Regions from separate parts of the Klebsiella sp. PK18 genome, predicted to be linked through region 3. Evidence: predicted binding sites of a transcription regulator. Region 3 holds the regulator's gene; each other region holds the start of a gene.
What was found. The regulator LexA, encoded in region 3, represses DNA repair genes until DNA is damaged. The targets are predictions, from matches to a motif close to TNCTGTATGTACATACAGNA.

Region 1 (9,701 bases), 110 kb from region 3:
TGGCCCTGGCGCACATGACGCACATGCATATCCCGCACGATGGTATCGACGCTGGTCTGCAGCTGTTTGCTCTGCTGCAGGCTCTGATACACCAGCTCAGGTATTTCAGGCATTCTTTCGATCCAGAACGGCGCTTTGTCTTTAAACGCGCGCACCAGCGCCGGAATGCCGACCTGATCTTTGATCCACGACTCGAGGAAAGGCTTCGCCGTTTTCCACAAGTCTAACTGAGGATAGAGCTGCCGGCCTACCCCTTCTACGTAAAGCAATGTCTTCTGTAGTAAAACGAGCTGCGGCTGGACTTCCATATTGAAACGCCGCGCGGTATTGAACAGATTAAGCAGCACGTGGCCGAAGGAGATCTCCGCCAGCGGCTTCTCAAAGATCGGCTCGCAGACCGTGCGGATCGCGAACTCAAACTCTTCGACATTCGTATCGGGCGGTACCCAACCGGAATCGACGTGCAGCTCAGCCACCTTACGATAATCGCGGTTAAAGAAGGCGATAAAGTTTTCCGCCAGATAGCGCTTATCTTCTTTGTTCAGCGAGCCGACAATACCGCAGTCGATGCCGATATACTGCGGATCTTCCGGGTGCTCGTAGCTGACGAATATGTTGCCAGGGTGCATATCGGCATGAAAGAAGCTGTCGCGGAACACCTGGGTAAAGAAGACCTGCACGCCCCGCTCCGCCAGCAGCTGCATGTTGGTCCCCTGGGCCTCCAGCGCCTCCACGTCGGACACCGGGATACCGTAGATGCGCTCCATCACCATCATGCTTTCGCTGCAGTAGTCGGGGTACACCTCCGGCACGTACAGCATCGGACTATCTTCGAAATTACGCCGCAGCTGAATGGCGTTGGCGGATTCCCGCAACAGGTTCAGCTCGTCCAGCAGCGTTTTTTCATATTCGCGAACCACCTCCTGCGGGCGCAGACGGCGGCCGTCAGGCAGCAGACGCGGTACCCAGCGCGCCAGGCGGTAGATGAGCTTCATGTCCGCTTTAATGATCGGCAAAATATCCGGGCGGATAACCTTGATCACCACCTCTTTGCCATTCTCTTTCAGACGTGCGGTATGCACCTGGGCGATGGACGCCGAGGCTAACGGCTCTACGGAGAAATCATCAAACCAGGCTTCCACCGGCAGGCCCCCCATCGCTTTCTCTATCTGCTGCTGCGCGAGCTTTCCTTCAAAGGGCGCTACGCGGTCCTGCAACAGCGCCAGCTGATCGGCAATATGCGGCGGGAAGAGATCCCGGCGGGTGGAAAGCATCTGGCCAAATTTAATCCACACCGGCCCCAGCTCCTGAAGCGCCAGGCGCAGACGAGTGCCAAGGGGTTGGTCTTGATGACGATTTGGCATCCAGAACAGCATCCGCCGCCAGATACGCAGCGGCAGCGTGAGACGAATTTTGGGGATGAGCTCATCGAGCCCGTAGCTCAAAAAGGTGTGGATGATGAAATACAGGCGCCGTAATTCTCCTGGCGTCATTTGCCCTCCAGCGTTTCCAGCCGTTTTTCCAGTGCGGCCAGCGCGCGTTCAATAGCCGTCGTTTCTTCCGCAAACCATGCCAGCTCCAGCGGCCCCGGTGCCAGTCGCCACTCTTCAGTGATCGCTTCTGCGACATAGCGCTGCTGGCGCTGCGCGCCTTTCAGTAAAAACTGAGCGCCGCCGCGGAGGACTTTGCCAACGCCTTCAGCCACGATATCGCCAGTATAAGGCGCCAGCAGTTCAGCGGGATCGAACTCCGCCAGATCGCACAGGGAGACCATATTCTGCACCACCTGCAGATCGCCCTGCACTTCCAGATCTCCGCTACGGATAAGCGCCGTGAGCTGCTGACGATTACGCAGTTTGGGCAGCACGCTGAGCCGGGTAATCACAGTGCAGTCGGCCTCTCCCTCCCAGGCGCTCAGGACATCAACCTGGCGTTCGCTGAACGCCAGTACGATCGGGGTGGAGAAGTCCTGCAGTTGAACTCGCAATACCTTACCCAGCAGGCGCTGACGAGCGGGTTTTAGCGCCTTGTCACGCCAGAGAAAAGTATTCAGCGCCGTCTCAATGCTAGCGGTCACCAGGGGTGTGAAAGGCATAGCGTCCCTCCTGTCAGAACTTGTAACCGCGATGCAAGGCAACGATACCCGCCGTCAGGTTGTGGTAGTCGACACTTTCAAAACCTGCATCCTGCATCATCCCTTTCAGGGTTTCCTGATCCGGGTGCATACGGATAGATTCTGCCAGGTAGCGATAGCTGTCGCCGTCTTTTGCCACCAGTTCCCCCACCTTCGGCAGGATATGGAAGGAGTAAGCGTCGTAGGCTTTGCTGAGCGGTTCGATAATCGGTTTAGAAAACTCCAGCACCAGCAGACGTCCGCCCGGCTTCAGCACGCGGTACATCGAACGCAGCGCTTTTTCTTTATCGGTAACGTTACGCAGACCGAAAGAGATGGTGATGCAGTCAAAGGTGTTATCAGCAAACGGCAGGGCTTCCGCGTTGGCCTGAACATACTCAACGTTGCCCACGATGCCGATATTACGCAGCTTTTCGCGGCCCATTTTGAGCATGGAATCATTGATATCAGCAAGCATGACGCGGCCGGTTTCTCCTACCAGACGGGAGAACTTGGCTGTCAAATCGCCGGTCCCCCCCGCCAGATCCAGCACGGTCTGCCCGCGACGTACGCCGCTGCAGTCGATGGTGAAACGCTTCCACAAACGATGGATACCAAACGACATCAAGTCGTTCATCACATCATACTTTGCCGCGACAGAATGGAATACATGCGCCACCATGTCCTGTTTCTGCTCTTTAGCGACCGTCTGAAAGCCAAAGTGCGTCGTTTCTTGTGAATCCTCAACCATCTCTATGCCTGCTTGCTTTTCAAGAAAATGTTCACTGAGTGTATCAGATTCAGCGCATTTCCCATACGTTTCAACGTGGCGGAGCCGCCTCCCGATTATGTAACGCCTCGGCAGAGTCGGCTGAAAATGCGTCATTTTCCGGGAGGTTATCCTCGTCTTCAAGACGATATTCATCGTCCTGGGCAGTAGCTTGTTCGACTAAATCAGGATTTATCCCGCGCTTCACCTCCACCCCCAGGCCGCGAAAGGCTTCCGCCTGGGCCAGCAGGTTCCCGCGCCCGGAAGCGAGCTTTTTCATCGCCTGGCGATAGTTCTCTTGCGCCTTATCCAGACTCTGGCCGATGGCGGACATATCATCCACAAACAGGCGCATTTTGTCGTAAAGGCGCCCCGCCCGCTCGGCGATCTTCTGCGCGTTGCGGCTCTGATGCTCATAGCGCCACAGATTGGCGATAGTACGCAGGGCTACCAGCAGCGTCGTCGGGCTGACCAGCATGATATTATTTTGCAACGCCTCGCTGATGAGCTCGGGCTGACGGTCGATGGCCACCAGGAACGCCGGCTCGACGGGAATAAACATCAGCACGTAGTCGAGAGAGCGCAGCCCCGGCAGTTGTTGATAATCCTTGCGTCCCAGCAGGCGAATATGGTTTCGCACCGAGGCAAGATGTTCCTGCAGCGCGACTTCGCGGGTGTAGTCGTCTTCGGCGTTGAAATAGCGCTCATAGGCGACCAGGGTCATTTTGGCGTCGATCACCACGTCCTTGCCCTGCGGCAGGCGGACAATGACGTCCGGCTGCATCCGCGAGCGGTTGTCGGTCTCGATACTGACCTGGGTCTGGTACTCATAGCCTTCGCGCAGGCCGGAGGCCTCCAGCACGCGGGTTAAGACCACTTCCCCCCAGTTGCCCTGGGTTTTGTTATCACCTTTCAGCGCTTTCGTCAGGTTCAGTGCCTCCTGCGCCATCTGCGCGTTCAGCTGCTGAAGATTGCGGATCTCATGCGCCAGGGTATGCCTTTCCCGCGCCTCCTGGCCAAAGCTCTCCTGCACCTGGCGGCGGAATCCGTCGAGCTGTTCGCGCAGCGGGGTCAGCAGACCATGCAGACTCTGGCGGTTTTGCTCATCGACGCGCCGGTTGCTGTGTTCGAAAATGCGGTTGGCGAGGTTTTCAAACTGCTCGCTCAGACGCTGCTCGCTGTTAACCATCTGACGGATCTTATCTTCCGCATGCAGCTGGGTGGATTCGAGCCGGGTGGTGACCTCACGCAGATCGGCCTCCAGCGAGGTATTGATATCCCGCAGACTGCGCAGCTCATTGTTCAGCAGCTCACACTCCTCACGCCAGTGGGCCTCCTGCACCAGCTGCTGACGGGCGGCGCTCAGATCAATATCCAGCTCTCGCCGCTCCTCAATGAGATCGGCCCGGATTTGGTCGGCGCGCGCTTTGGTTGCCAGCCAGCCGACCATTAACCCGGCAGCCAGTGCGATAACCGCGCTGATAATGATTGAGAGATCCACGACGCCCCCTGCGATAACCTGATGGCACAAAATAGAATTGTGCTGTACAAACGTCCAGTTTAAAAGGGATTTCCTGCGAGGAGCAACGCAAAAAAGAAAGGCCGGAGGATCCGGCCTGACAGAGAAGGGGTTGAATTACAGCAGACGACGCGCCGCTTCCACGACGATTTTAACCGCGTGGCTTTCGGTTTGCTTCATGGTTTCGGCGTTAGGGATCTCTTGCTGGGTACGGTTCACAATAACCCCGGCGACCATCCCGGCACGCAGGCCCTGGCTGGCGCACATGGTCAGCAGCGTGGCGGATTCCATTTCATAGTTCATTACGCCCATTGCCTGCCACTCTTCCATTGAGCCCTTGAAGCGGCTCACCACGCGGCCGGAGAAGGTGTCGTAACGCTCCTGGCCTGGGTAGAAGGTATCCGAAGAGGCGGTCACGCCGATATGGGTGGTGGCACCAATAGATTTCGCCGCTTCCACCAGCGCGGTGGTGCAGGCGAAGTCTGCGACGGCCGGGAACTCCATCGGCGCGAAGTGCAGGCTGGCGCCGTCCAGGCGAACGGAAGCGGTCGTAACCAGCACATCGCCAACGTTAATGTGCGGTTGAATCGCGCCGGTGGTGCCGATACGCAGGAAGGTACGCACGCCCAGCTGCGCCAGCTCTTCCACGGCGATAGAAGTCGACGGGCCGCCGATGCCGGTAGAGCAGACGATCACCGGCTTGCCGTCCAGCTCCGCGCGCCAGGAGGTAAATTCGCGGTGGGATGCCAGCTTGACCGGCTTATCCATCAGCGCGGCGATCTTTTCCACACGCTCCGGATCGCCAGGGACGATAGCCAGCGTAGCCCCTTGTAAATCGTTCTTGGTGAGGCCGAGATGAAAAACATCAGACTTGGACATAAAAAACTCCTCTGTGGGTCGAATTATCAGCAGAAGCAAAACGGTACTGTACAGAAGCCCCTGGCAACATTTTGTGATGATAGTCACCAAGACCAATGATGATTGCAGTTGTTTTTCATTAAATAGTGATACACATCACATTAACAAGTTATATTCATCGTCACAGAACAAAAGATAGCCGCTTTCAGGCACTGTGCTTTATTACCGCCCGAACTAAAGGTAAAGGGTCTATAGTTATTGATGCGCTAATAAATAAGGGTACGGAGAATACCATGACCACCACCAAGCAACCTGGATTCGCACCTGCAGCTTCACCACACGCCGCCACCGCCGTTCATACGCCGGAAGAGCATATTATCGCCGGAGAGACGTCTATTCCCTCTCAGGGTGAAAACATGCCGGCCTACCACGCCCGCCCGAAAAATGCCGACGGTCCGCTGCCGATCGTTATCGTGGTACAGGAAATTTTCGGCGTGCATGAACATATTCGCGATCTTTGTCGCCGCCTGGCGCAGGAAGGCTATCTGGCTATTGCGCCTGAATTGTACTTCCGTCAGGGCGATCCGAATGAGTACCACGATATCCCGACCCTGTTCAAAGAGCTGGTTACCAAGGTGCCGGACGCGCAGGTGCTGGCGGATCTCGACCATGTCGCCAGCTGGGCGGCGCGCCACGGCGGCGATGCCCATCGTCTGCTAATCACCGGCTTCTGCTGGGGCGGACGCATTACCTGGCTGTATGCCGCGCATAACCCGCAACTGAAGGCAGGCGTGGCCTGGTACGGCAAGCTGGTGGGAGAAAAATCGCTGAATTCACCGAAGCATCCGGTAGATATCGCGGTCGATCTCAACGCCCCGGTGCTTGGTCTGTACGGCGCTAAAGACGCCAGTATTCCACAGGACACCATCGAGACCATGCGTCAGGCGCTGCGGGCGGCCAACGCCACAGCGGAAATCGTGGTCTATCCCGAAGCCGATCATGCCTTTAACGCCGACTATCGCGCCAGCTATCATGAAGAGTCAGCCAAAGACGGCTGGCAGCGAATGCTCGCGTGGTTTGCTCAGTATGGCGGCAAAAAAGCATAATCACCCAATGCATGAAAAAAGGAGGCAAATGCCTCCTTTTTTGATTTTTCGCGTAACGATCAGGCGGACTGGCGCAGGTTCTGCGCCGCTTGCACCATATTCGCCAGCGCGGCGCGGGTTTCCGGCCAGCCGCGAGTTTTCAGGCCGCAGTCCGGGTTAACCCACAGCCGCTTCGCCGGGATACGCTGCGCGGCTTTTGCCAGCAACGCTTCAATCCACTCCACGCTCGGCACGTTCGGCGAGTGAATATCATATACCCCCGGCCCGATCTCATTGGGATACTCGAACGCTTCGAACGACTCCAGCAGCTCCATATCGGACCGCGAGGTTTCAATGGTGATCACGTCGGCATCCAGCGCGGCAATGGAGTCCATGATGTCGTTGAACTCGCAATAGCACATGTGGGTGTGGATCTGAGTGTCGTCTTTGGCGACCGCAGCATTAAGGCGGAAGGCTTCCACACCCCACTGCAGATAGGCATCCCAGTCGCTGCGCTTCAGCGGTAACCCTTCGCGCAGCGCCGGCTCATCAATCTGGATGATGCCGATCCCCGCCGCCTCCAGATCCGCCACTTCATCACGCAGGGCCAGCGCAATCTGTTTCGCGATGGTTTCACGGCTGACATCTTCCCGCGGGAAGGACCAGCACAGAATGGTCACCGGTCCAGTAAGCATCCCTTTCACTGGCTTGTCGGTCAGCGACTGCGCGTACTTCGCCCAGTCGACGGTGATCGCCTGCGGACGGCTGACGTCGCCGATCACCACCGGCGGCTTCACGCAACGGGAACCATAGCTCTGCACCCAGCCGTTTTGCGTGAAGATAAAACCGTCCAGATGTTCACCGAAGTATTCCACCATGTCGTTCCGCTCGGCTTCTCCGTGCACCAGTACGTCTAAACCTAACCGCTCCTGCTCGACGATCGCCTGCTTAATATGTTCCGCAATCCCCGTCCGATAATGACTGGCGTCAAGGTTGCCCTTTTTGAAGTCCAGGCGCAGACCGCGGATCTCCGTCGTTTGCGGGAATGACCCGATGGTGGTGGTCGGCCATTTCGGCAGGTTAAAGCGCTGGCGCTGTGCCTGCGCGCGAACCTCATAGGGGCTGGCACGCTGGCTGTCCTGAGCGGTGATCGCCGCCAGCCGTTTTTCCACTTCCGCGTTGTGCACGCGGGTCGAATGGCGACGGGCCTGGATTGGCGCGCTCCACTCGGTAATCGCCGCCGTATCGCCGCTGTTCAGCGCATCGCGCAGTAGCGCCAGCTCGCCGCATTTCTGCAGCGCGAAGGCAAACCAGCTCTTCACTTCCGCATCAAGGCGCGTCTCCACGCTCAGATCGATCGGGCTATGCAGCAGAGAACAGGATGACGCGACCCATAGCTCGCGCTTACCGACGAGGTCTTTAATTTGCGCATATTTTTCAGTGAGATCGGCGCGCCAAACGTTGCGCCCATTGATCAGACCCGCAGACAGCAGCCAGTCGGCCGGCAGGCGGTTGTGCAGTTCGGCAACATCATCTTTGCCGTGCACCAGATCGACGTGCAGCCCCTGGACCGGTAGCGCAGCAATGGTCGCGAGATTGTCGCTAATGCCTTCAAAATAGGTGGTCAGCAGCAGTTTCACCTGGCCCTGCAGGGCATCATAAGCCGGTTTAAAGGCCTCCAGCCACGCTGGCGGCAGCTCCAGCACCAGCGCCGGTTCATCAATCTGCACCCACTCGATGCCGCGCTTCGCCAGTTCGGCCAGCACCTGCTGGTAAACCGGCAGGATGTCATTCAGCAGGCTCAGACGGTCAAACGGTTCACCTTTCACTTTACCCAGCCACAGGTACGTTACCGGCCCCAGCAGCACGGGCTTGATCTTGTGGCCCAGCGCCAGCGCTTCGTCTACTTCATCCAGCAGTTGGGTCCAGGTCAGTTTGAACTGCTGGCCCTTCACGAACTCCGGCACCATGTAGTGATAGTTGGTGTTAAACCATTTGGTCATTTCCGCAGCGGCGGCCGGTTCGCCAGTCGGCGCACGGCCGCGACCAATGCGGAACAGGGTATCGATATCGATGGATCCGTCTTTGTTCTGATGACGAGCCGGCACGTTGCCCAGCAGCAGGCTGGTAGTCAGAACATGGTCGTACCAGGCGAAATCCCCCACCGGCAGCAGATCAACGCCCGCCTGTTTCTGCTGCTCCCAGTGGCGGGCACGCAGCTCACGGCCTACTGTCAGCAGTTCCTCGCGAGTGGCGTTGCCCGCCCAGTAGCTCTCTTGCGCTTTTTTCAGCTCGCGGCGCAGGCCAACGCGAGGAAAACCGAGGGTGTGGTTAATAATTGTCATTTTTTGAGCCTCATAATTGCAATCCGAAAGATTTCGGATTTAGGGAAGGCGGCAAACTTGCTCATCCCCAGGAGCTTACTGAAGTAAGTGACTGGGGTGAGGAAGTGCAGCCAACGCACCATAAATTCGAAAGATAAAGGATTTAGCCGTCCAGATGTTTACACATCCATAATTGACAGTTACTGTATATTCCTCAAGCGCAAATTGCTCATGGCGAAGTGAAGGACTTTCATGATCGAAATTAAACATCTGAAAACGCTGCAAGCGTTGCGGAACAGCGGTTCACTGGCGGGTGCGGCAGCGGCCCTGCACCAGACCCAGTCCGCCTTGTCTCACCAGTTCAGCGATCTGGAACAGCGCCTTGGCTTCCGTTTGTTTGTGCGTAAAAGCCAGCCACTACGCTTCACGCCGCAAGGGGAAATTCTGCTGCAGTTGGCCAATCAGGTGCTACCGCAGATCGCTCGCGCCCTGCAGGACTGTAACGAACCACAGCAGACCCGGCTGCGGCTGGCTATCGAATGTCACAGCTGTATTCAGTGGCTGACGCCGGCGCTGGAGAATTTCCGCGCCCGCTGGCCGCACGTGGAGGTCGACTTCCATTCCGGAGTGACCTTCGACCCGCAGCCTGCGCTGCAGCAGGGCGAACTGGATCTGGTGATGACCTCCGATATCCTGCCGCGCAGCGGTCTGCACTACTCGCCGATGTTTGATTATGAGGTGCGTCTGGTGCTGGCGCCCGAGCACCCGTTAGCCATGAAGACGCTGATTACGCCAGAGGACCTGGCCGCGGAAACACTGCTGATTTATCCCGTGCAGCGCGGGCGCCTCGACATCTGGCGCCATTTCCTGCAGCCGGCCGGCATCAGTCCCCAGCTGAAAAGCGTCGATAACACGCTGTTGCTGATCCAGATGGTGGCCGCAAGGATGGGCATCGCCGCGCTGCCGCACTGGGTGGTGGAAAGCTTTGAACGCCAGGGCCTGGTGGTCACCAAAACCCTGGGTGAGGGATTAT
Region 2 (9,701 bases), 1.7 Mb from region 3:
GAGACTGCCGGCGTGCACAGCAATTGCTCAAGCGCGTAGAACAGACGCGGCTGCAGATCGCCCGAGAGAGAGGGGGCCGGTTGAGAGAGATCAGCTTGGGCAAACAGCGCCTGATAAGGTTCCATATCGGGCGCAAGGTCGGTTCGGGTCAGTTTCGTAATGGTCAAAGTCGCTGTTTTTTAGTTAGATGTAAAGCGCGCAATTATACCTGATGCCGCGACTGAGCACACGGAGGATTATGATTACCCCGATGATTCCCCGGCCATACACATCACGAATAATGATTTATATTCAGCACATCAGGAAAAAACTGATATCCTGAAATGAGTTACACGGTCACATTGAGATCGCAATGAAATATCAACAACTGGAAAATCTTGAAAGCGGCTGGAAATGGAAATATCTGGTAAAGAAGCACCGGGAAGGTGAGCTGATTACCCGCTACATTGAGGCCAGCGCTGCGCAAGCTGCGGTAGATGACTTGCTGACGATCGAGAATGAACCTGTGCTGGTGCATGCCTGGATTGAGCAGCATATGAATCCGGCGCTGATGAACCGCATGAAGCAGACCATCCGCGCGCGACGAAAACGGCATTTTAACGCGGAGCATCAGCACACGCGTAAGAAGTCTATCGATCTGGAGTTTGTCGTCTGGCAGCGTCTTGCCGGCCTGGCGCAGCGGCGGGGTAAAACCTTGTCCGAAACCATCGTGCAGCTGATTGAGGATGCTGAGCATAAAGAGAAGTACGCCAGCAAAATGTCGAGCCTGAAACACGATCTGCAGGAACTGTTAGGCAAAGAGTAGTCTTTACGGCGGCCTGTCAGAGGCTACTCTGATATGGGGCCCACCACCGCAAAAGCGGGAGAGAAGGCATAAAAAAACCCGCCGAGGCGGGTTTTTTCATCAGTTATAACTTAAGCCGCTGGCTGAGTTACAACTTCTTTGTAGCCTTTAACTTCGATCTCTACACGACGATCCGGGGCCAGGCAGTCGATCAGTGCAGCGCGAGCTTTCACGTTGTCACAGGTGTTGCCAGTAACCGGGTTGGATTTACCCATACCGCGTGCGGAGATTTTGCCAGCCGGGATGCCTTTAGCAACCAGGTAGTCAACAACGGACTGAGCACGTTTCTCAGACAGCTGCTGGTTGTAAGCTTCGGAACCGATACGGTCGGTGAAGCCCATAACAACTGCAGAACCGTCTTTCGGATCCATGTTGCTCAGCTGGGTGTACAGCTGATCCAGAGCCTGCTGACCTTCCGGTTTCAGGGTTGCTTTGTTGAAGTTGAACAGAACGTCAGACTTCAGGGTGAAGTGCTTGGTAGTCACTTCCGGAGCCGGAGCCGGAGCCGGAGCTACAACCGGTGCAGCATCTTCCTGACCGAAACGGTAGGAAACACCCACGCTCAGCATGCCGTTGTCCGGACGAACGCCAACGGTGCCCGCGTCGCCGATGTTGTTAACCCACTGGTATTCCAGACGGGTAGCGATGTCACGAGTCACAGCCCACTCTACGCCGCCAGCAAATACCGGAGATACGCCAGTGTCGTGGTTGTCGCCAGCGATGCTGTTGCTGGAGTCTGCGCGCCATACCATGCCGCCCAGACGGGTGTAGATGTCCAGATCGTCAGTGATCGGGTAACCCAGTTTAGCGGTCAGCTGAACGCCCTGAGCTTTGAATGCGCCATTAACCTGGTCGCCTTTGTACGGCATACGGCCCAGCCAGTCGTAACCCATTTCGAAACCGAGGTACGGGTTAACCTGGTAACCACCGAACGCACCAGCGCCCAGCTGGCTTTCGTGGGTTGGACCATTGTTGTTCAGAGAGCTGTTGTACCAGCCAGTGTCATGGAACTGGGACCAACCCAGTTTACCACCTGCATACCAGGTGTTATCTTTCGGAGCGGCCTGCGCTACGGTAGCGAAGCCAGCCAGTGCCACTGCAATCGCGATAGCTGTCTTTTTCATTTTTTGCGCCTCATTATCATCCAAAATTCGCCATGAAGTTACAAAAGACCTCACGGTTAAATCCTTCACCCGGGGCGTGACTTGTTGTTAACTATGCTGATACATGCAGCGTAAGCCGATCACCCCTGGCGATGTAAAGTCTACAACTTAGTTCGAAACTTACAAGTGTGAACTCTGTCAGGCATATGAAAAAAAAGGGTTGTGTACACAATATTTAACAAATATGGTTGATTTTCGTACGCAGAAAAAAGGCAGAAATCCCCGTGTGACAGGCATTGCGCGAAAAAGTCCCTGAAAAACGCTGTGTCTTTACCATCGGTAAAAAAAATTCCAGGAATAATCCTAATTTCACTCAATGATACAAATTTGAGTGAATTTTTAGCCCGCTGAGTTGTCTGCCGAGCGTGCCTTGATTTCTCACCGGGCGCATGATGAATCCCATCGCGCAACCTTCCTGGGCGGCATTGACCAGACGCTCATGCTCTTCCGCGGTTAGCTCCTCCGTTAGCCAGCAGATAACCACACTATAATTACCGGTGCGCAGCGCGCGGATCATTGAGTCTACGGTATGGCAGGGTGACAGCTGGCTAATTTGCATGACTTTAGACAGCGGTAGACCGGCAGACTGGACCCACTCGCGGCTAAGCTTTTGTTGCGGCGTGAGCCACAGTTGCCAGCGAGACTGTTGACCCAGCTGCTGTAATAAAGGTAGCAGCAGTAACTGTGTCATCATGGGTTGATCTTCACGATAGACAATTTCACTGATCAGCCCATTGGCGGTCTGTTCGCCAGAACGATGAGCGTAGTGGCCTGCAGAAGCAGAAGCCTGTGCTGAACGATTTGCGTGAGCTGAAGTAAACATAGTCTATCCCGCCTGTAGTTACTGTATGCATATACAGTATATCTACCTGGGGAAAAGATCAACCGCAATTTGCCATTTTGCTGGCTGAAATTTAATCATTTCCCGCCGCGTCTGATTTATAGCGATGCGCACCTCTCCTCAACGATATCCTTAATGCCGGCTAATGATTTCTTTCCACCCTGTTGATTGCAGCAACGTCAGTGATTTTCTGAAAGCGTCTCGCAAAACCGCATTCTGGTGGAAAAGTCGGCGAAAATCATCTTGCTGCTATTCGGGAAGTCCCTTATGTTTTCTCTTAGCGGATCCGTTAACAACTTAAGTTTAATTACATGATTAACAAAGGAATGATCATGAGAAAACTAGTATGTCCGCGGTTCCCGCAATTTCAGGCCTGCGTCTCGCCGCTGGGTCAGTTACATTCTCGTCCGCTTTTTGGCGGCTATAGCCTGGCCATTGATGATACGGTGTTTGCGATGGTGGCAGAGGGCGATATTTACCTGAGGGCCTGCGAGCAGAGCGCCGCGTATCGGGTTGAACATCGCAATCCTTTATTAACGCTGCGCCGACATGGGCGCATCGTGCCGATGAAGTATTATCAAATTGACGACGCATTGTGGCGCGATGAGACTCAGCTTTTTCGGCTGTCGCTGTTGTCGTGGCAGAGTGCGCAGCGTGAAAAGAACCACCGACGGGCGTCGGGCCGTCTGAAGGATTTACCCAATATCAGCTTTCATATGGAATTGCAGCTGATCCACGCGGGCATACCGGATGTCAGGACGCTTCGGGAGGTAGGCGCTCAGCAGGCCTGGCAACGGCTACGAGAAAACAACGCCTCTCTGTCGCTCAACGTCTTGCTGGCGCTGGAGGGGGCGATTGTCGGCGTTCACGCCGCCGCGCTCCCGACGCTGCGGCGTCAGGAGCTGCTCGAATGGGCTGGAGCCCGCTAGCGGACAGCCGCCGTTATTCTGTCTGAGCGTGAACGCGTTGTTGCAGGCGGCAAATTTCAGGCAGCAGCGCGAGCAACAAGCCAATCTGCTGTAATACCAGCGGCTCTTTACTGTCCGCGCGCGGTTCCAGATGCTGGATCCGGCTTTGCAGGCTGGTCAAAGACTTCTGCACCCGATGTTCATCGGCGGGGGTATGGTGCAGGGCGTCATCAACATAACAAACAGCATCATCCAGCAGGGCAAGAATATCGGGGGTGGACAGTTTTTCCCGATGCGCACCGAGAGCGGAGATGTAGCTGGTGAAGGTATGGTTGAGACACAGCAAGCGAAAAGCGGTCTCGCGCTGGGCGCCATCCGCGCGCGGTTCAGTCGACAAATTCGAGACCACGGAGGCCAGTTCGGCATCACGGTTGTAGGCATCACGGCGGGCGACACGATAGGCCAGACGGTTGTCGCGGCCCTGGTGATACTGCTCCAGAATGGCATCCAGATAACGGCAGTTTGCGTTCATCGCCCGGTCCAGGACGCGCGGCAGATTGCGAAATTTCCAGTCCGGCCAGATGAAGCTGACCGCCGCCCAGGCGATGGCGCAGCCGATCAGGGTATCAATAATGCGCGGTAGCGCGACCTCAAAACCTTCGCCAAGCAGGTTAAAGCACAGCAGCACCAGCAGCGTAATAAACATGGTGGCATGGGCGTACTGCACGTTACGAAAGGCAAAGAACAGCACGCCGGTGAGCACGATCAACACCAGTTGCCCTTCAATCGAAGGCACCAGCAGCAGGACGGGCAGGCCGATCGCCACCCCCACCAGCGTGCCGATGATCCTCAGCGCCAGTCGGTGGCGGGTGGCGTTATAGTTCGGCTGACAGACAAACAGGCTGGTCAGCAGGATCCAGTAGCCATGCTGGAGCCCGGTAAACTGGATAAAGGCATAGCCGGCGCAGAGCACCAGCGACATACGTACCGCGTGGCGAAAGAGAGCGGACTCCGGTGACATGTTGCGTCGCAGACGCAGCCAGATGTCGTTCAGCCCGCCGAGTCTGTCGTCGGCCAACAGCGTCTCGGTGTTGCTCCCGGCAGGCGCGGTCGTTTGCACCGATTCAATCGTGGCCAGCTGCGCATCGATAGCGCGCAGGTTATTGAGTAAAAACCCAAGGGCATTGATCTGCTCGTCGGACGCGCCGCTGGCGCGCACACGGTCAAGCGCCGCGTCGAGATGCATAAACGCGCGTTCAAAATGGGCGTCATGTTGGTAGGGTTCGCGCAGTAAAATCGCCCGCGAGAGCTTCTGGCAGGCCTGGGCCTGCATCGAGAGCATGCGCTGGAAACGGAACATCACGTCGCTGTAGCGGAATTGATCGCGCAGAGTCTGATACTGAATATGCGATGAGCTGGCGCGTTCATGAATATCCTGGGCCACAAAGTAGTACTGCAGGGTGCGGCGGGTGCCGCGCTGGCCCCGATCGCCTCGCAGTCGGGTTAGCAGCGAGACCTTGGTTTGGTTAAGCGTAGCAACCAGCTGGCCGTTGGCGAGGGCCAGATCGTACAGCGGCGCCTGGCTCTCATCCTCCAGGTCAGGATCAAACAGCCGGGATTTGAGCTCCAGATAGCGAGCCAGTTGCTCATAGCTACGCGCCAGGTTGTCCTGCAATGGACGAATCGGAAAAATCAGGTGCCCGGACAGCGTCAGCAGGTTGTACCACACGGCCCCCGCCAGCAGGAACAACGGCTGTAGATACCAGTGATCGTACAGTGTGACGCCGAGCATGGTGTAGATGGCGATGAGCAGGGCGCCGAAGGCGATGGTGGCATAGCGCTGGCCGAGGCCGCCGAGCAAAATAAAGCCGATGGTAGACACGGTCAGGCCGAGGGCAAACAGCGGCGGCCACGGAAACAGCAGCTCCACGGAGGCGGAGGCGATAAAAAAACAGACCAGGGTAATGGCGAGGTTGCGCAGACGACCGGTCAGCCGGTCGTCGAGGTCGGTCAGGGCCGCGGCAACAACGCCAAGGGTGAGAGGGATGGTCAGTTTGACTTCGCCGATCCACCAGGGAAACAGCGTTGTGCCGCAGAGCGCGATAAAGATCCGTACGTTATAAAGCCAGGCACTGTTCCAGGTATAGCGGCGTAGCAGGGGGCTAATCATGTCCGTGTTCCGTTCGGTTACTGAAAGCGACGACGCGCATTGGCTTCACGTGCGGCACGCGCGGTTTCCACAGAGACGACCCGACGCCCTACCGGCCAAAGGGCAATGGCAGCAATTTTAAAGTTCGCGATCCCCACCGGGATGCCAATAATGGTCAGACATTGAGCTATGCCGCTGAAAATATGCATCAGGCACAACCACCAGCCGAAAAAAATGAACCACAGAATATTCAGCACGGTGCCGCCGGCGTTGAGGAGGCCATTTTTACGGCCCGGCTCCAGCTCATCCACATGAATCGCCTCGTTACCGTATGGAAATAAGGAGAGTCGGGTGATTTCCCAGCAGGAGCGGGTCAGCGGCAGCGTGACGACCAGAACGATGCTAACCAGCGTGGCGAGCAGCCAGCCTAGAGTGGTGGCGAAACCGCCAAGGATAAAGTTCAAAATATTCAGAATGGTACGCATAAAGCCTCGGTTTTGCCCTGTGGATAATAAGACCTGACAATTGTAACGTTTTTTTGCGCTGGAGCACCTGGTCCCGGGCGGTTAAACTGAAAAACAATCCACCCTGATTGAAAATCGACATTATATGGAACTTAAAGCGACAACATTGGGCAAACGCATGGCTCAGCACCCTTATGATCGGGTGCAGTTACTGAACGCCGGCGTAAAGGTTTCCGGCGACCGTCACGAGTATCTTATCCCTTTCAATCAGTTATTGTCAGTGCATTGTAAGCGCGGTCTGGTCTGGGGCGAACTGGAGTTTGTGTTGCCTGACAGCAAAGTCGTGCGTTTGCACGGTACCGAGTGGAGCGAAACGCAGCGCTTCTATCACCATTTACAAACGCTCTGGGAGCAGTGGAGCGCGGAAATGAGCGACATCGCCGCTGGTGTACTGAAGCGGCAGCTGGCGACGATCGAGCGCACCCGTGCGGAAGGCAAATGGTTGACGCGTCAGCAGGTGGCGGATGTGCAGGATAACATTCGCCAGGCGTTGACTGGTTTGCCGATGCCCACCAGCCGGCTTGAGGCCTTTGACAACTGTCGGGAGCTGTGGCGGGAGTGTCAGCGCTGGTTAGGGGATATTGAAGCGACACGCCTGGCCCATAACCAGGCCTTCACCGAGGCGATGCTTGAGCAGTATCGCGGCTTTTTTGACGGCGTTGAGTCGTCCCCTCTTAATGCCTCACAGGCACGGGCGGTGGTGAACGGCGAACGTTCCCTGCTGGTGCTGGCGGGCGCGGGCAGCGGCAAAACCTCGGTGCTGGTGGCGCGGGCAGGCTGGCTGCTGGCGCGGGGAGAAGCGGCAGCAGAGCAAATTTTGTTACTGGCATTCGGCCGCCAGGCGGCTCAGGAGATGGATGCGCGGATCCGCGAGCGTCTTGCATCCGACGATATCACCGCGCGTACCTTCCACTCGCTGGCGCTACATATTATTCAGCAGGGCAGCAAAAAAGTCCCCACCATCAGCAAACTGGAAAGCGATAGCGCAGCTCGTCAGGCGCTGCTTGTGAAAAGCTGGCAGCAGCAGTGTCAGGAGAAAAAAGCGCAGGCGAAAGGCTGGCGCCTGTGGCTGGAAGAGGAGATGGGCTGGCAACTGCCGGAGGGCGATTTCTGGCAGGACAAGAAGGTGCAGCGGCGTATGGCCAGCCGGCTCGACCGCTGGGTCAGCCTGATGCGTATGCACGGCGGCTCCCAGGCAGAGATGATTGCCGGGGCGCCGGAGGCGGTACGCGATCAGTTCAGTAAACGGGTGAAACTGATGTCGCCTCTGATGAAAGACTGGAAGGCGGCGCTGAAGGCCGAGAATGCGGTCGATTTTTCCGGCCTGATCCATCAGGCGGTCAATATTCTCGATAAAGGCCGCTTCGTCAGCCCATGGAAACACATTCTGGTGGATGAATTTCAGGATATCTCGCCGCAGCGGGCCTCGCTGCTGGCCGCATTACGCCGGCAGAACAGCCAAACCACGCTCTTTGCCGTCGGAGATGACTGGCAGGCGATTTACCGGTTCAGCGGGGCCCAGCTTTCCCTGACCACCGCGTTTAATCATTACTTTGGCGAAGGGGATAGCTGTGCGTTGGATACCACCTATCGCTTTAACGGCCGTATCGGTGAAATCGCCAATGGCTTTATCCAGCAGAATCCGCATCAGTTAAGTAAGCCGCTGAACAGCCTGACGGCGGGCGATAAAAAGGCCGTCACGCTGTTAGCCGACGATAAGCTGGATGATTTACTGGATAAACTGAGCGGCTACGTTAAGCCCGAGCAGCGGATCCTGCTGCTTGCCCGTTACCATCATCTGAAGCCCGACGCGCTCAACAAGGCGGCGACGCGCTGGCCGCATCTGCAGCTTGATTTTATGACTATTCATGCCAGCAAGGGCCAGCAGGCGGACTATGTGATTGTGCTGGGACTGCAGGAGGGAGAGGATGCGTTTCCCGCGCCGGCGCGCGAGTCGATCATGGAGCAGGCGCTCCTGCCGCAGCCGGAAGATTTTCCTGATGCGGAGGAGCGTCGACTACTGTACGTGGCGATAACCCGCGCACGTCATCGGGTGTGGTTGTTGTTTAACAAAGCGCAACCTTCGCCGTTTGTCGACATCCTGCAGGCCTTGGATGTGCCGGTGGCCAGGAAACCCTAATCACGTGTGGGTTATTTCAGGCGCTCGGCAAGATAACGCGGATAATCCGGGATCAGAATATCGAGCGGCTGATTAAAGTGCGGTGACTGGATGATAAAGTCAGCGGTGGAGACGTTAGTGGCGACCGGAATGTTCCAGACGGTGGCCAGGCGCAGCAACGCTTTGACGTCCGGGTCGTGAGGCACGGCGTTCAGCGGATCCCAGAAGAAGATCAGCACGTCGATTTTGCCTTCTGAAATAAGCGCGCCAACCTGCTGGTCACCGCCCATCGGGCCGCTCAGCATGGCATTGACCTCCAGTCCGGTAGCCCGCGAGACCAGGTTACCGGTGGTGCCGGTGGCATACAAAACGTGTTGCGCCAGCAACGCCTGATGGCGAGCGACCCATTTCATCAGCATATCTTTACAGTGATCGTGAGCCACCAGCGCGATATGTTTTTGCGCGGACAGGGTACGAGTTGTCAGTTCCATATTTTCATTCCACATTTTGACCTGCAGACAGATTACTGAATGTGGCTGCCGCTGCAAGCATCGGGGTGAAAATTTTGTCGAATCTGTGGGTTAGCCTGGATGGCCGCCTGCTGCGGATTAGCATACACTTAGGTGAAATAGCAGGAGGAACCCATGAAAGAGAACGATATTGCCGGCATCCTGACGTCGACACGGACGATTGCGCTGGTTGGCGCCAGCGATAAACCTGACCGCCCGAGCTACCGGGTCATGAAGTATCTGTTGGATCAGGGGTATCACGTTATCCCGGTTTCGCCGAAGGTGGCGGGCAAGACGCTGCTGGGACAGCAAGGGTATGCGACGCTCGCCGACGTTCCGGAAAAGGTCGACATGGTTGATGTCTTCCGTAATTCAGAAGCGGCGTGGGGCGTGGCGCAGGAGGCGATAGCCATCGGCGCGAAAACGCTGTGGCTGCAGCTGGGGGTGATCAATGAGCAGGCCGCGGTGCTGGCCAGAGAAGCCGGATTGAACGTGGTGATGGATCGTTGCCCGGCCATTGAGCTACCGCGACTGGGATTAGCAAAATAACAAAAAACCCCGCCTGGCGGGGTTTTGTTTTAGTTGCGAAGGCGCGGAGCCTGCAGCTGCTGACGAATCGTTTTGGCCAGTTCGTCGAGGGACGG
Region 3 (9,701 bases):
GTAACTCAGGGGTCGAGTTTGCTGCTGCCGTAAGCGGACAAAGGGACAAAAGTTTAGGGCTTCCACCTGGGAAGCCCTTACTTTTTTTTAGTTCGGCTGTATGTAGGGTACAGCGCGATGAATTCGTTAACGCGCTAATAGTGACAGATTTGCTCAGTAATGCCTACGCGGTTGTCTGCAAAATTGTTCAGGTTGTGACAGACCCCTCAATACCTTAGTAACGCCAACGGTTATTGTCGCGAAAAGCGTTTCCGTTCGGGGATTTCAGCGCCCGAATAATCCACACCACCACCACGGCCAGCAGCAGCCACGGCAGTAATTTGATCATCAAGGCAAACAACCCGCCGACGAACATCAGCGCGGTAGCGACCACGATAGCCGCGATAATCCCCAGCAGCGATACGCCGGTCACCAACAGCATGACAAAAAATCCAATGACAAATAGCAGTTCCAGCATGGTTCTCTCCCCAACGAATGAATACTTCACTCTGCAGGTATTACAAAAAGCATGCCAAACATAAGCATTTGACTTTAAAAGAAAACGCCCCGCGTCAGTGCGCGAGGCGTGGTCAATTTCACCAGGTTTTCGTCAGAAATTAACGTTTATCGGCCACCAGCTTCAGCGCATGCTCCAGCACCGCAATATCGGCGCCGGCTTTATGCGCGTTCTCGCTCAGGTAGCGACGCCACTGGCGAGCGCCGGGGATGCCCTGAAACAGCCCCAGCATATGGCGGGTAATATGGCCCAGATAGGTGCCATTGCTGAGCTCGCGCTCAATATACGGGTACATGGCTCGCACCACCGCCACCGGATCGGCATCCGCGCCGGCGATGCCGAAAATTTCGCGGTCGACCGAGGCCAGAATACCCGGGTTCTGATAGGCCTCACGCCCGACCATCACCCCATCCATATGCTCAAGCTGCAGTCTGGCTTCGTCCAGCGATTTGATCCCGCCGTTAATCGCCATCGTCAGGTGGGGAAAGTCGCGCTTCAGCTGCCAGACGCGGGGGTAATCCAGCGGCGGGATCTCGCGGTTCTCTTTTGGGCTCAGGCCGGAGAGCCAGGCTTTGCGGGCGTGAATAATAAACATCTCACACTCGCCCTTGCCGGAGACCGTCTCAATGAATTCGCATAGAAACTCATAGCTATCCTGATCGTCAATCCCGATACGGGTTTTCACCGTGACCGGAATCGACACCACATCGCGCATCGCCTTGATGCAGTCGGCCACCAGTGGCGCATTGCCCATCAGACAGGCGCCAAACATCCCGTTCTGCACGCGGTCGGAGGGGCAGCCGACGTTGAGATTGATCTCATCGTAGCCACGCGCTTCAGCCAGCTTCGCGCACTGCGCCAGGGCCTGCGGATCGCTGCCGCCGAGCTGCAGAGCAACCGGGTGCTCTTCTTCGCTATAGGCCAGATAGTCACCTTTGCCGTGAATAATCGCCCCCGTGGTCACCATTTCGGTATACAGCAGCGTATGCCGCGACAGCAGCCGCAGGAAGTAGCGGCAGTGTCGGTCAGTCCAGTCGAGCATCGGCGCGATGGAGAAGCGGTGAGCAGGGAAAACAGGTGACGTTGATTCAGGCATCATGGCGAATAAATAAGCATCCGGGTAAAAAGGGGCGCTACTATAGCACAAAGATAAACCACAGGCGCATAGTGCGCCGCGCTTCGCCCCTTCCCCGGGTCGATTACTTTTTCCGCGGCTTGCCGTCGTGTGGACCGAAGAATTGCGGCGGATGGTCAACCCAGCGATCCTGGCGCGTCGCGGCATAGCCTGGATTGAGCGGATAATAGATGCGGTTGTATTTCTTGTTGGCCTCGCCCACCACCAGCAGACGAACCTCCTGCTCGGTGTTATTGAGAAAAGTGTGGCAGATACCGGTACCCGCGGGAAAACCCACGCTGTCCCCTGGCTCCAGCTTCCAGAGATAGCCGTTTATCCACACTTCCGGATAGCCCTCCAGCACGTAGATGAACTCTTCCTCATCGCTCTCCGCGTGCGGGTACGAGGTGCGCCGCCCGGGCGGCAGTCGCTCGTGGTGGATCCCCAGCCGGTTGAGACGTAAACCGCGCCCCAGCGGCGCGCCAATCGAAAAACGCTCCGGGCTGTCGGGATAAGTGGCATCGTCGGGCCCTTCCAGTTCGCGCCAGTGGCGAATGCAATCAGGTCGTTTCATCGTTTTCTCCCGAAAATGAGACACTTCAGATATAGCATACCCAGGGTCATGCGTGTTGCGATTAAATCGGGCAGGACGGTTTTAGCGATCGACTAAGGCGTAGTCTGCACGAAAGTCAGCGGCCAGCACCCGGAACTGGCGCAGGTACCGACAATCTGAAGTATGACCCGTATCACCTGCCGGCTCTCGGTGTTTTCTGAGGAACGTGATAAAGTAACAGATTCAAATTCACACAACCCGAGGATGCTCATGGATAAGACCCCTTCGCAAGAGATGTTAGCGCATGCTGAAAAGCTATGCGCGCAGCGCGGCGTACGCCTGACCCCACAGCGTCTGGAGGTGTTGCGCCTGATGAGCCTGCAACAAGGGGCGATCAGCGCCTACGATCTGCTGGATCTCCTGCGTGACAAAGAGCCGCAGGCTAAACCGCCGACGGTTTACCGCGCGCTGGAGTTTTTACTCGAGCAGGGTTTTGTTCATAAGGTTGAATCGACCAACAGCTATGTGCTGTGCCATCTCTTTGACCAGCCGACCCATAGCTCAGCCATGTTTATCTGTGACCGCTGTGGCGTGGTGAAGGAAGAGGCGGCGGAAGGGGTGGAAGATATCATGCATACGTTAGCGGCCAGAATGGGCTTTGCCCTGCGCCACAACGTGATTGAAGCTCACGGCCTTTGTGCAGACTGCGTGGAAGTCGAAGCCTGCAGCACGCCGGGACACTGCCAGCACGACCATTCCATTCAGCTGAAAAAGAAAGCCCGCTGAGCGTCAGCCGCAGCGGGAAACAGGGTTAACGGCGCATCCTTACGCCATTCAGACAGGCACTAACACAAATGCTTTATTCTTTGAGCCACGGAACGCTACCAGCGGTAGTCGTTTTTATGCTCCCAGTCTGAGACTTCTTTCTCAGCCTGATCCTTCGCATAGCCGTACCGTTCCTGAATTTTACCGACCAGCTGATCGCGCTTACCTTCGATCACGGTCATATCATCATCGGTAAGTTTGCCCCACTGTTCCTTGGCTTTACCTTTCAACTGTTTCCAGTTACCGCCGATTTCGTCTTTATTCATGATAACGTCCTCATCATTCGGTGGGTTTACAGCCCGTTTTGTACCGGACATGGTATTAACTATAGATGAGAATGCTGGTACCGATTCGTTATTCGGAATTTTTAACCATCATACCGATGGGTAAGGCTGAGGCGATTTTCCCGGCTTGCGCTACGCTGAGCCGGGCTACTGAGTTGCCCCGGTAAGCGGCGCGCAACCGCGGGAATTCATAGATGGCCGTGATGAACGGCAATGACTAGCTAAACCAGGTGCCGTGTCGCCAGTGGCGACGCCAGATCAGCGCCAGAGACAGGCCGCGCAGGGCGAGGAACACCGCCAGCGCCAGCCACAGACCGTGGTTACCGAGCAGCGGGACCGAAAGCAGCGTTACAGCAAACCCCGCCGCGGCGACCGCCATGCTGTTCCGCATCTCCGCGCCGCGTGTGGCGCCGATAAACATGCCGTCCAGCAGATAGCACCAGACGCCCACCACCGGCAGGATGGCCTGCCAGATCAGATAGCGATCGGCCAGCTGCTGCAGAGAAGGCAGCGAGGTTAACAACGCGATGATGTACTCCCCCGCCAGGCTATAAATCAGGGCAAACGCCAGCGCCACCATGCCAGACTGCCGGCAGGCCGCCCGCCAGACTTCCAGCAGCTGGCTGCCGTCGCGCGCGCCGTAGGCCTGGCCGGAGTGGGCCTCCACGGCATAGGCAAAGCCATCCAGCGCATAGGCGGTAAAGGTCAGCATGGTCATCAGTACCGCATTGACCGCCACAATGTCGCTGCCCAGACGCGCGCCGTACACGGTCAGCGCGCCAAAGCACAGCTGTAGCAGCAGGGAACGCAGCATGATGTCCCGATTCAACGCCAGCAGACGGCGCAGATCCCCGCGCCAGGCGTTTTTCAGCATTGCCAGCGACACGCCGCGCAGCGTCAGCACCCGCTTCGCCATCATCAGGCCAATAATGAGAGTGGCGTACTCCGCGGTGACCGTGGCCAGCGCCGCCCCCTGGACGTTCATCCGCAGGCCCATCACCAGCCACAGGTCGAGCACAATATTGAGCAGATTACCGACCACCAGCAGAATCACCGGCGCCCGGGCGTACTGGACTCCCAGCAGCCAGCCGAGCAGCACCAGATTGGCCAGCGAGGCGGGGGCGCTGAGCCAGCGGATTTCGAGAAACCGTCTCGCCTGCTCAAGCACCGCCTCACTGCCGCCGACAATATGCAGAGCGAGGTTAATCAGCGGCAGGCGAAACAGGATGATGAGAACCCCGGCGCCCAGCGCCAGAGTCAGCGGCTGCACCAGCGCCCGCGCCAGTCGCAGCGGATCTTTGGCACCCCAGGCCTGAGCGGTGAGCCCGGTGGTGCTCATGCGCAAAAACAGCAGCAGCATGAAGAGGAAACTGGTAGCCGTCGCCCCAACCGCGACGCCGCCGAGGTATACCGGGCTGTCAAGGTGGCCGATCACCGCGGTATCCACCAGCCCCAGCAGCGGGACGGTGATATTGGAGAAAATCATCGGGATCGCAAGGCGCCACAGCGCTTTATCGGCAGCGTTGAGCAGCATGTTCGGAGACCTGATTGAGGACAAACGTCGCAGCGTCATGCATCAGATGACGCTGCGCAGGGGCAGGCGTTACATCCATTCTCCATTACGGATCACGCCAACGGCCAGACCCTCAATGGTAAAACTCTGCTGACGCAGATCGACAACGATAGGGGTAAATTCGCTGTTTTCCGGCAACAGTTCGACGACGTTACCCTGCTTTTTCAGGCGCTTCACCGTCACTTCGTCGTCAATGCGCGCTACCACCACCTGGCCGTTACGCACGTCCTGGGTTTTGTGGACCGCCAGTAGATCGCCATCAAGGATACCGATGTCTTTCATCGACATGCCGCTGACGCGCAGCAGGAAATCCGCGTTGGGTTTAAACATCGACGGGTCGACCTGATAGTGCCCCTCAATGTGCTGCTGCGCCAGCAGCGGCTCGCCGGCGGCGACGCGGCCGATCAGCGGCAGGCCATGTTCTTCTTCCGTCAGCAGGCGGATACCGCGAGAAGCACCGGAGACGATCTCGATCGCGCCTTTACGCGCCAGCGCTTTCAGGTGTTCTTCCGCCGCGTTTGGGGAACGGAACCCCAAGCGCTGAGCAATTTCCGCACGCGTCGGCGGCATGCCCGTCTGGCTGATATGATCCCGAATGAGATCAAACACCTCTTGCTGCCTGGTCGTTAACGCTTTCATTCCGCCCCCTGGGTGTATATACAGTTATGCTGTGAGTATATACAGCTACCGGTGATTTTGGAACCACATGGCACACAAAAATCGGCAGATTGTTTATATTTTGCGAGGCTTAGCGAAGAACGTTAATGATAATGGCTCCACAGCAGCGTTCCCCAGGTGATCAGTGCGATGATAATCGCCAGCAGGACCGCCGCCGATCCCATGTCTTTGGCGCGCCCTGAAAGCTCATGATATTCCGAGCCTATACGATCCACGACCGCCTCAATCGCGCTGTTGAGAATTTCGACTATCATCACTAGCAGGACCGACCCAATCAGCAATACGCGGGTGATGGCGTCGACGTCCAGCCAGCAGGCTATCGCGACGGCCACGATGGCGGCGATACCTTCCTGACGAAACGCGGCCTCGTTGATCCACGCTGCGCGAAATCCTTTCCAGGAGTAACCTGCCGCCTTAATGATTCGGGTTAACCCGGTGGTATTATTGGCCATCACAAAACCTTTTTACGTAAATGACGTCGATGAGTGTACGCGTTTGCCGCGTGGTAACGGAAATTTTGCCCACTTTCTGTTATTCTTGCCGCGCATTTGCATGATTAACCAGAGGCTTCACATCGTTTATGTCCGGCTGGCAACGAATTTACTATAAATTACTGAATTTACCATTACGGGTGCTGGTAAAAAGCAAGTCTATTCCGGCAGAGCCTGCCCAGGAATTAGGACTCGATACCTCGCGTCCGGTCATGTACGTCCTGCCCTATAATTCCAAGGCGGACCTGCTGACGCTGCGCGCCCAATGCCTGGCGCATGATTTACCCGATCCGCTTGAACCGCTGGAGATCGACGGCGCGCTGCTGCCGCGTTACGTATTCATCCACGGTGGGCCGCGCGTATTTACCTATTACACGCCAAAAGAAGAGTCCATCAAGCTGTTCCACGACTACCTCGATCTGCACCGCAACCATCCGGACCTCGATGTGCAAATGGTGCCGGTCTCGGTGATGTTCGGCCGCTCGCCGGGTCGTGAGAAAGGGGAAGTCAATCCGCCGCTGCGGATGCTGAACGGTATCCAGAAATTTTTCGCCGTCTCCTGGCTCGGCCGCGACAGTTTCGTGCGTTTCTCGCCTTCCGTGTCGCTGCGCCGCATGGCGGATGAGCACGGTACCGATAAGATCATCGCCCAGAAGCTGGCTCGCGTCGCCCGGATGCACTTTGCCCGCCAGCGCCTGGCCGCCGTCGGCCCGCGTCTGCCGGCTCGCCAGGATCTGTTTAATAAACTGCTGGCCTCGAAAGCGATTGCCCGCGCGGTGGAAGACGAAGCGCGCAGCAAGAAAATTTCGCATGAGAAGGCTCAGCAGAACGCTATCGCGCTGATGGAAGAGATTGCCGCGAACTTCTCGTATGAGATGATCCGCCTGACCGACCGCATTCTCGGCTTCACCTGGAACCGCCTGTACCAGGGGATCAACGTGCATAACGCCGAGCGCGTGCGCCAGCTGGCTCACGACGGCCATGAGATTGTCTATGTCCCCTGCCACCGCAGCCACATGGACTATCTGCTGCTCTCCTACGTCCTGTATCATCAGGGCCTGGTGCCACCGCATATCGCGGCGGGCATCAACCTCAACTTCTGGCCTGCCGGGCCGATCTTCCGCCGCCTGGGCGCGTTCTTCATCCGCCGCACCTTTAAGGGCAACAAGCTCTACTCCACGGTGTTCCGTGAATATCTTGGCGAGCTGTTCAGCCGCGGCTATTCCGTCGAGTATTTCGTCGAAGGCGGCCGCTCCCGTACCGGCCGTCTGCTCGATCCGAAGACCGGTACGCTGTCGATGACCATCCAGGCGATGCTGCGCGGCGGCACCCGGCCGATCACTCTGGTGCCTATCTACATCGGCTATGAACACGTGATGGAAGTAGGCACCTACGCTAAAGAGCTGCGCGGCGCCACCAAAGAGAAAGAGAGCCTGCCGCAGATGGTGCGTGGCTTGAGCAAGCTGCGCAACCTTGGCCAGGGCTATGTCAACTTCGGCGAACCACTGCCGCTGATGACCTACCTTAACCACCATGTGCCGGAGTGGCGGGAAGCCATCGACCCGATCGAAGCCATCCGCCCTTCCTGGCTGACGCCAACGGTGAACAACATCGCCGCTGACCTGATGGTGCGCATCAACAACGCCGGCGCGGCCAACGCCATGAACCTGTGCTGCACGGCGCTGCTGGCCTCGCGTCAGCGTTCACTGACCCGGGAGCAGCTCACCCAACAGCTGGAGTGCTACCTCGCGCTGCTGCGCAATGTGCCCTATTCGCCAGATGCGACGACACCTTCCGCTTCGGCCAGCGAGCTTATCGACCACGCGCTGCAGATGAACAAGTTCGAAGTGGAGAAGGACACCATCGGCGATATCATCATCCTGCCGCGCGAGCAGGCGGTGCTGATGACCTACTATCGCAACAACATCGCCCATATGCTGGTGATACCGTCGCTGTTAGCCGCCCTGGTGACTCAGCATCGTCAGCTCAGCCGCACCGAAGTGCTGCGCCATGTCGAAACGCTGTATCCGTTCCTCAAGGCCGAGCTGTTCCTGCGCTGGGAGAAAGCAGAGCTGGCCGGGGTGGTGGATGCATTGATTGCCGAGATGCTGCGTCAGGAGCTGATCGTCGTCGATGGCGAGGTGATGAGCCTCAATCCGTCGCACTCTCGCTCCCTGCAACTGCTGGCCGCGGGCGCGCGCGAGACGCTGCAGCGCTATGCCATCACCTTCTGGCTGCTGAGCGCCAACCCGTCAATCAACCGCAGTTCGCTGGAAAAAGAGAGTCGTACCGTGGCCCAGCGCCTGTCGGTGCTGCATGGCATTAACGCGCCGGAGTTCTTCGACAAAGCGGTGTTCAGCACCCTGGTGCTGACCCTGCGCGATGAAGGCTACATTAGCGACACCGGCGATGCCGAGCCGGAAGAGACCCTGAAGGTTTATCGGATGCTGGCGGACTTGATTACGTCGGATGTGCGGCTGACGATTGAAAGCGTCACGCAGGATGACGCGTAACGCGGTGTTTTCTGCCCTCGCTTCCCCCCGATACACCGGGGGGAAGCTGACAGGGGATTACAGGTAGCTCATCGCCAGGCCCAGGAATAGCACCAGCCCGACGTAGTTATTGTTCATAAACGCTTTGAAGCAGTTATCGCGCTCGCGATTGAAGATAAGCTTCTGCTGCCAGCCAAACAGACCTGCCGCGACAAACAACGACCAGTAGTATTCCCAGCCCAGCCCATTCAGCCAGCCCACCGCGCCCATCAGCGCCAGCACGGCCACCTGCAGGATACCGATAATCAGACGATCGTTTTCGCCGAACAGGATCGCCGTGGACTTGATGCCGATCTTCACGTCGTCATCGCGATCCACCATCGCATACTGGGTATCGTAGGCCACCGCCCACAGAATGTTGGCGAGGAACATCAGCCAGCAGCTCAGCGGCAGCGATTCGCTAACGGCCGAGAAGGCCATCGGGATCGACCAGCCAAAGGCGGCCCCCAGCACCACCTGCGGCAGATGAGTGTAGCGCTTCATAAACGGGTAGACCCATGCCAGGGCCAGCGCCGCGACCGACAGCAGAATGGTCATGGTGTTGAGGGTGAGCACCAGCAGGAAGGAGAGCAACACCAGAACGATAAACAGCGTTCGCGCCTCTTTCTCGGTAACGTCGCCGCTCGGTAGCGGACGACGGGCGGTACGCTTTACGTGACCATCAAATTTTCGATCGGCATAGTCATTCACCACGCAGCCGGCGGCGCGCATCAGCCAGACGCCGGCGACGAATACCGCCAGGATCCACAGCGGCGGGACGCCCGGCGAGGCCACCCACAGCGCCCACAGCGTCGGCCACAGCAGCAGCAAAGCGCCGATCGGTTTGTCAGTGCGCATCAGGCGATGAAACGCCAACAGCTTATTCTGCGACAGACTCCACTCCATTTTTTCTTCCTCTTAGTACAACGGCGACGCAGGCAAAAACAGCTCGGTCAGCAGCAGGGGTTTGCCGCTCAGCCGCAGGCGGGAACGACGCCCCCACAGCGCTGCATCGCGACCAATTTCAATAAAATCGCGGGTTAATGTCGACGACGTGAACAGGTATCGGCCCAGCGGGATCTGCCCGAGCTGCTGTAGCGCCAGCTCCGGACCACACAGTGTCGACTCCGGCACCACCGTGCGCCCGGCCAGCCAG

Region 1: rmuC (DNA recombination protein RmuC) is a predicted target of LexA. The motif match lies at 4,424-4,443, and genes of this name have one in related genera.
Region 2: sulA (SOS-induced cell division inhibitor SulA) is a predicted target of LexA. The motif match lies at 2,850-2,869, and genes of this name have one in related genera.

The regions. Positions count from the first base shown of each region.
Region 1 covers NZ_CM173493.1:5,384,846-5,394,546, forward strand. The annotation lists gene ubiB (ubiquinone biosynthesis regulatory protein kinase UbiB) at 1-1,493, opposite strand, end outside; gene ubiJ (ubiquinone biosynthesis protein UbiJ) at 1,490-2,095, opposite strand; gene ubiE (bifunctional demethylmenaquinone methyltransferase/2-methoxy-6-polyprenyl-1,4-benzoquinol methylase UbiE) at 2,109-2,864, opposite strand; gene rmuC (DNA recombination protein RmuC) at 2,935-4,383, opposite strand; gene udp (uridine phosphorylase) at 4,519-5,280, opposite strand; gene AC3EMD_RS26365 (dienelactone hydrolase family protein) at 5,553-6,365, shown strand; gene metE (5-methyltetrahydropteroyltriglutamate--homocysteine S-methyltransferase) at 6,425-8,689, opposite strand; gene metR (HTH-type transcriptional regulator MetR) at 8,921-9,701, shown strand, end outside.
Region 2 covers NZ_CM173493.1:3,584,750-3,594,450, reverse strand. The annotation lists gene AC3EMD_RS17665 (AAA family ATPase) at 1-167, opposite strand, end outside; gene matP (macrodomain Ter protein MatP) at 353-805, shown strand; gene ompA (porin OmpA) at 916-1,968, opposite strand; gene sulA (SOS-induced cell division inhibitor SulA) at 2,321-2,830, opposite strand; gene AC3EMD_RS17645 (TfoX/Sxy family DNA transformation protein) at 3,181-3,777, shown strand; gene yccS (YccS family putative transporter) at 3,791-5,926, opposite strand; gene AC3EMD_RS17635 (YccF domain-containing protein) at 5,944-6,390, opposite strand; gene helD (DNA helicase IV) at 6,515-8,569, shown strand; gene mgsA (methylglyoxal synthase) at 8,581-9,039, opposite strand; gene AC3EMD_RS17620 (CoA-binding protein) at 9,193-9,606, shown strand; gene hspQ (heat shock protein HspQ) at 9,636-9,701, opposite strand, start outside.
Region 3 covers NZ_CM173493.1:5,274,198-5,283,898, forward strand. The annotation lists gene AC3EMD_RS25820 (quinone oxidoreductase) at 1-33, shown strand, start outside; gene pspG (envelope stress response protein PspG) at 215-457, opposite strand; gene dusA (tRNA dihydrouridine(20/20a) synthase DusA) at 597-1,595, opposite strand; gene AC3EMD_RS25835 (cupin domain-containing protein) at 1,696-2,184, opposite strand; gene zur (zinc uptake transcriptional repressor Zur) at 2,434-2,949, shown strand; gene AC3EMD_RS25845 (CsbD family protein) at 3,045-3,254, opposite strand; gene dinF (MATE family efflux transporter DinF) at 3,490-4,806, opposite strand; gene lexA (transcriptional repressor LexA) at 4,876-5,484, opposite strand; gene AC3EMD_RS25860 (diacylglycerol kinase) at 5,607-5,975, opposite strand; gene plsB (glycerol-3-phosphate 1-O-acyltransferase PlsB) at 6,104-8,527, shown strand; gene ubiA (4-hydroxybenzoate octaprenyltransferase) at 8,585-9,451, opposite strand; gene ubiC (chorismate lyase) at 9,464-9,701, opposite strand, start outside.